Linked DNA regions of Sagittula sp. P11. The protein of the gene in region 1 binds, or shares a complex with, the protein of each later gene. Links are inferred from orthologs where the notes say so. Each region holds a gene or a part of one and is shown in the gene's direction. Other genes may lie near its edges.

The links.
Region 2: the proteins of CDO87_RS09040 (region 1) and dapF are in contact, whole or in part, in a solved structure (PDB 5YGU), measured with the Escherichia coli proteins. The link is inferred for Sagittula sp. P11 from one-to-one orthologs.

What each region holds. Positions count from the first base shown.
Region 1 is NZ_CP021913.1:1,845,540-1,848,638, reverse strand. What follows is about bases 1-2,779. They hold CDO87_RS09040 (RNA pyrophosphohydrolase), read left to right. Parts: upstream 1-1,036; coding sequence 1,037-1,522; downstream 1,523-2,779. Other genes in these bases: CDO87_RS09030 (lytic murein transglycosylase), read right to left, coding at 2,045-2,779; CDO87_RS09035 (hypothetical protein), read left to right, coding at 1,522-2,007; CDO87_RS09045 (S41 family peptidase), read left to right, coding at 1-967. Also shown: more of CDO87_RS09030, read right to left, coding at 2,780-3,099. UniProt on the Escherichia coli protein: Master regulator of 5'-end-dependent mRNA decay.
Region 2 is NZ_CP021913.1:1,525,727-1,528,848, forward strand. The notes cover bases 1-2,802. They hold dapF (diaminopimelate epimerase), read left to right. Parts: upstream 1-882; coding sequence 883-1,722; downstream 1,723-2,802. Other genes in these bases: mtaB (tRNA (N(6)-L-threonylcarbamoyladenosine(37)-C(2))-methylthiotransferase MtaB), read left to right, coding at 1,719-2,802. In the rest of the region: more of mtaB, read left to right, coding at 2,803-2,984; CDO87_RS07430 (FMN-binding negative transcriptional regulator), read left to right, coding at 3,097-3,122. UniProt on the Escherichia coli protein: Involved in the succinylase branch of the L-lysine biosynthesis and in the biosynthesis of the pentapeptide incorporated in the peptidoglycan moiety. Catalyzes the stereoinversion of LL-2,6-diaminopimelate (L,L-DAP) to meso-diaminopimelate (meso-DAP).

The sequences.
Region 1 (3,099 bases):
AGCGGGCATCGAGGCCGGTGACTTCATCACCCACGTCGACGGCGAAAGCGTGCTGGGCCTGACGCTCGACCAGGCGGTGGACCTGATGCGCGGACCGGTCGGCTCCGAGATCGTGATCACCGTGGTCCGCGAAGGCGAGGAAGAGCCCTTCGACGTTTCGATCATCCGCGACACCATCAAGCTGACCGCCGTCCGCGCCCGCACCGAAAGCGACACGGTCGTGCTGCGCGTGACCACCTTCAACGACCAGACCTACCCGAACCTCGCCGAGGGCCTTGCCGAACAGGTGGAGACGCTGGGCGGCATGGACAACGTCAACGGCGTCGTCCTCGACCTGCGCAACAACCCGGGCGGCCTGCTGACACAGGCGATCCGCGTCTCTGACGCCTTCCTGGAGAAGGGCGAGATCGTGTCGACCCGTGGCCGCGATCCGGCCGATGGCGACCGTTACAACGCCACCCCGGGCGACCTTGCCGAAGGCAAGCCGCTGGTGGTGCTGATCAACGGCGGTTCCGCCTCCGCGTCCGAGATCGTCGCCGGCGCCCTGCAGGACCACCACCGCGCCATCGTCGTGGGCACGAAGTCCTTCGGCAAGGGTTCCGTCCAGACGGTCATGCCGCTTCGGGGCGACGGTGCGATGCGCCTGACCACGGCGCGCTACTACACACCGTCCGGCCGCTCGATCCAGGCACTGGGCGTGTCGCCGGACATCGTGGTCGAACAGCCGCGCCGCGAACCCGACGCCACGGAGGAGGACGAAGAGGCAACCAATGTCTTCTCCCGCTCCGAGGCCGACCTGCGTGGCCGTCTCGACAACGACTCCCTGACGGAGGAAGAGATCCAGCAGATCGAGGAGGACCGCGCCAAGGCGGAGGCCGCCGCGAAACTGCGCGAGGACGACTACCAGCTCGCCTATGCCATCGACATCCTGAAGGGCCTGTCGAAGCTGGCGCCCACCGATCAATAAGAAGGGACAAGGGCGGGATCGGATCCCGCCCTTTTCACGACGACCATGCAAATAACCAAGACACCCGCCATGACGCCCGAAGAGATCGCCAGGCTGCCCTACCGCCGCAACGTCGGCGTGATGCTCGTGAATGCGGACGGCCATGCCTTTGTCGGTCAGCGCTTCGACAGCGAGGAACCCGCCTGGCAGATGCCGCAGGGCGGGATCGACAAGGGCGAGGACCCGCGCGCCGCCGCGCTTCGCGAGTTGACCGAAGAGACGGGCGTGACGCCGGATCTCGTGACGGTAGAGGCAGAGACGGAGGGCTGGATCGCCTACGACCTGCCGCACGACATCGTGCCGCGCATCTGGAAGGGCCGCTACAAGGGGCAGGAGCAGAAGTGGTTCCTGTTGCGCTTCCACGGTACCGACGACCAGATCCGGCTGGACGCAGACGACCACCAGGAGTTCTCCGAATGGTGCTGGCTGCCCGCTGAGGAGGTCGTGGCCCAGATCGTGCCGTTCAAGCGGCCGGTCTACGAAAGGGTCATCGCTGCCTTCAGGGACCGTCTGTGATGCGCTGGCTGGCCGTAGCTCTTGCCCTCTGTGCGACTCAGGCGCAGGCGCTGTCCTGCCTCAAGCCTGACGTGGTGCGCACCTACAAGGAGGTCGACGCCTCCCCTGACCGCTGGGGCGCAGCGGTGGGACGGCTGGATTTCGACGAAAGCCAGCTGCCCGAGGCGCCGCAGTCCGACCCGAACGCCGCGCCGCCGGAAACGCCGATCCGCGCGCAGCTTGTGGGCAAGACCCTCGACAGCGACGGGTTCACCAAGCCGTTCCAGGGCAATGTCACGCTGATCGTCCAGTGCTACGGCCCTTGGTGCGCGCAGCCGCAAAGCGGTCAGGAGTACCTCGTTTTCCTCAAGCGCGAACCGAACCGGCATGTCGCCTTTGCCGATCCCTGCGGCACGCGGCTGTTTGCCAATCCGTCGCGCGAGGATCTCGACCGCATCACCACGTGTTTCCGCAACGGCCCGTGTGCGGAGCAGGGCCTGCCCTGATCCCTGCTGATGGCGGAGGGGGCCGCGGCCCCGTCCCTCAGCGCAGTTTCTTCAGAAGTTCCATGGAGGCGTAGCCGTCCGGCACAAGTCCGGCGCGGCGCTGGTAGCCGCGGATCGCCTGCAACGTCATCGGCCCGATGCGCCCGTCCACGCCCTGAGTGTCATACCCGGCCTGCGTCAGCCGGGTCTGAAGCTCCTTGCGCTCGGTACTGGTCAGCGGGCGGTCGTCGCGGGGCCACGAGCCCTGAAACTTCTCGCCGCCCATGATGCGGTCGGCAAGGTGGCCGACCCCCATCGCGTAGGCGTCGGCGGCGTTGTAGCGCTTGATCACGCGGAAGTTCTTGAAGACGAGGAAGGCCGCGCCCTTGTGCCCTGCAGGCAGAAGGATCGTCGCCGCGCCGTAATCGGGGACCGGCTTGCCATCGGTGCCCATGACCCCAAGCCGCGCCCAGGCGGAGGGCATGCGCTCCACGTTGACCTGATCGTAATCGAACCCGCGCGGCAGCACGACTTCGGCGCCCCACGGCTGACCGGCGATCCAGCCGTTCTTTTTCAGGTAGTTGGCGGTGGAGGCCAGCGCGTCGGACGGATCGTCGCCCCAGATGTCCCGGCGCCCGTCGCCGGTGAAATCCACTGCGAGCGACTGGAAGGACGTGGGCATGAACTGCGTGTGCCCCATCGCCCCGGCCCATGACCCGGTCATCCGGTCGGGCGTGGTGTCGCCCTGTTCGAGGATCTGCAGGGCGGCGACAAGCTGGGTCTCGAAGAACGACCGCCGCCGCCCGTCGAAGGCAAGGCTCGCCATGGACTGGATGATATGGTTGGAGCCGCGATAGCTGCCGTAGGCGGTTTCCATGCCCCAGACGGCCAGCACGATCTCCTTGTCGACACCGTAGTGCGCCTCGATCCGGTCGAGCAGGGCACGGTGCTGGGCCAGTGCGGACCGACCGTTGTTCACACGCGAGTCGGAGGCGGCGCTGTCGAGGTAGTCCCAGATGCCCTTGGCGAACTCCGCCTGAGAGGAGTCGCGCTCCACTACCTTCGGGTCGAAGGTCACACCACGGAACGCCGCGTCGAATGTCCGTGCGCTGA
Region 2 (3,122 bases), 320 kb from region 1 along the record:
GCTTTGCGCGGCGTCTGCCTTTCCTGCCCCGGTCCCACAAACTGCTGTCGCAGCTTTCTAAGGTTGCGCAGGATGCGGCACGTCCCGATCTTTCACTGGCCGGGAGGCGACCCAGACGAAAACTCCCCTTATGCAATCGGCACCAAAAGTACACGATTCGCATACGTTGGCGCTCAACGCACCGCCGCCCCGCAAGATCCGTCTGCTCCGAAGCCCGCCGGACGCCACACGGCACTCCTTGCCGCAGCCCTAAAGGCACCAGAACCACGGTCGGTCATGTAAGGAAGGTAACTGAACCCGTTCGCATCGACGATCATGTGCCGTCATTCCGGGAAGTCAGTGGTGAGCCGTGCAGGATTCGAACCTGCGACCCACTGATTAAAAGTCAGTTGCTCTACCAACTGAGCTAACGGCCCACTGTGTGGAGCGCTGTCTAGTCACAACTGCGAATCCCGTCAACCCCGATATCCGGCTTTTTCTCTGACTATGGGCAGTATCGTCGAATGGCTTGTGTATAAACGAAAAAGCACATGTCGGGAACGTCTATGGCGCCGCTGTCACAGGGAATCAGCCGCTGGCGACATGACCGTCCGGTCGTGCTGCCGCTCGTCTTCGTCGGAGTGCTCCACCGGCCGCTCTCTCCCGCGTCGACCAGACCGATGAATAGCGGACACAGACCCAGCCACAATCGCCAAAGGCACCCGGGCCTCGCAGGCCTACCCAACCCGCTGGCCACCCGCCTCTGCCCGACCGCGGCCCGGCCCACCAACGGCCAGGAACCACCAAGCTTCCGCCGATACCACCGAACGGCGTTTCCTCGTCGCGACGGAGTGACCGCCGGCCTTGCCACCCCCTCTGGCGCGCGTCGGTCTTCGGGCGTATATGCGCGCCATGGACAACGCGCGCGACACAGGCTTGCCCTTCATGAAGATGCACGGGCTCGGCAACGATTTCGTTGTCATCGACGCCCGTGCGCGCGCCGTTCAGGTGACACCCGAACTGGCCATGCGGCTGGCGGACCGGCACATGGGCGTGGGTTTCGACCAGCTCGCCCTGATCGAGCCGGGCCGCAACGCGGACGCGCACCTCGTTTTCCTGAACTCGGACGGCTCGACCTCGGCGGCCTGCGGCAACGCAACCCGCTGCATCGCCCGGCACCTGATGACCGAGACCGGCAAGGACCGCCTTGTCCTGACCACCGACCACGGCGCGCTGCATGCGGTGGATGCCGGAAACGGGCTGACCTCCGTGAACATGGGCGCGCCGGTCCTCGACTGGCAGCGCATTCCGCTGGCGGAGGAGGTGGACACCCTGCACCTGCCCATCGACGGCGATCCGGTGGCGACCTCCATGGGCAACCCGCACTGCACCTTCTTCGTGGCGGATGCAGAAGCCGTGGACCTCACGACCTTCGGCCCGGCCATCGAGCATCACCCCCTTTTTCCGCAACGCACCAACGTGCAGGTGGCGAGCCTTGTCGGCCCCGACCACCTGCGGATGCGGGTCTGGGAGCGCGGCGCGGGGCTGACGCTGGCCTCCGGTTCCTCGTCCTGCGCCACCGCCGTCGCTGCCGCCCGTCGGGGGCTGACCGGGTGCGCCGTGCGCATCGACCTCGACGGCGGCACGCTGCAGGTCGACTGGCGCGAGGACGGCGTCTGGATGACCGGCCCCACCTCGCATGTCTTCACCGGCACGCTGACCGCCGAATGGCTGGGCCAATGACCGACGCGCCCCGATTCACCACGCTGGGCTGCCGCCTCAACGCCTACGAGACGGAAGCGATGAAGCGCCTCGCCGCCGACGCCGGGCTGACCGACGCGGTGATCGTCAACACCTGCGCCGTCACCTCCGAGGCCGTGGCCAAGGCCCGCAAGGAGATCCGCCGCCTGCGCCGCGACAACCCCGACGCGCCGCTGATCGTCACCGGCTGCGCCGCGCAGATCGACCCCGACAGCTTTGCCGCGATGGACGAGGTCACCCACGTCATCGGCAACACCGAGAAGATGGCGCCCGAGACGTGGCGCCGCCTGACCCCCGATTTCATCGGCGACACGCCCCGCGTGCTGGTCAACGACATCATGTCGGTCGAGGAAACCGCCGGCCACCTGATCGACGGCTTCGGCACCCGCTCGCGCGCCTACGTGCAGGTGCAGAACGGCTGCGACCACCGCTGCACCTTCTGCATCATCCCCTACGGCCGCGGCAACTCGCGCTCCGTTCCGGCAGGGGTGGTGGTCGACCAGGTGAAGCGGCTGCGCGACGAGGGCTACAACGAGGTCGTGCTGACCGGCGTCGACCTGACGTCCTGGGGCGCGGACCTGCCCGGGCAGCCACGGCTCGGCGACCTTGTGCTGCGGCTGATGAAGCTGACCGACATTCCGCGCCTGCGGATCTCCTCCATCGACTCGATCGAGGCGGACGACGCGCTGATGCAGGCCATCGCGACCGAGCCGCGCCTGATGCCACACCTGCATCTGTCCCTGCAGCACGGCCACGACCTGATCCTGAAGCGGATGAAGCGGCGCCACCTGCGCGACGACGCCATCCGCTTCTGCGAGGAGGCGCGCGCCCTGCGCCCCGACATGACCTTCGGGGCCGACATCATCGCGGGCTTCCCGACCGAGACGGACGAACACTTCGACGCCTCGCTGCGGCTGGTGGAGGACTGCGGCCTGACGTGGCTGCACGTCTTCCCCTACTCGGCACGGCCCGGCACACCGGCCGCCAAGATCCCCAACCGGGTGGACGGCACCACGATCAAGGACCGCGCCGCCCGCCTGCGCGCCGCTGGCGACGCCGCCGTGATCCGCCATCTCGCAGCGCAGGAGGGGCGCACGGCGCAGGTGTTGATGGAAGCGCCCGACATGGGCCGCACGGAACAATTCACCGAGGTCACCTTCGCCACGCCGCAACCCACCGGCCAGATTGTCGCCGCGCGCATCACCGGCAGCGAAGGCACCCGGCTGACCGCCACGCCGCTCTGAGCCCTCGGCACCACGCCGCGCCTCTGGCCCGACGCCCGGCACGATCCACGCTTTACCCGGCGCAAGCCACATGCGACGAACGCCGCGGCCCCAGACCGGATCCCAAGACCCCATGCACACCAATCCCGCCTTCCGTCA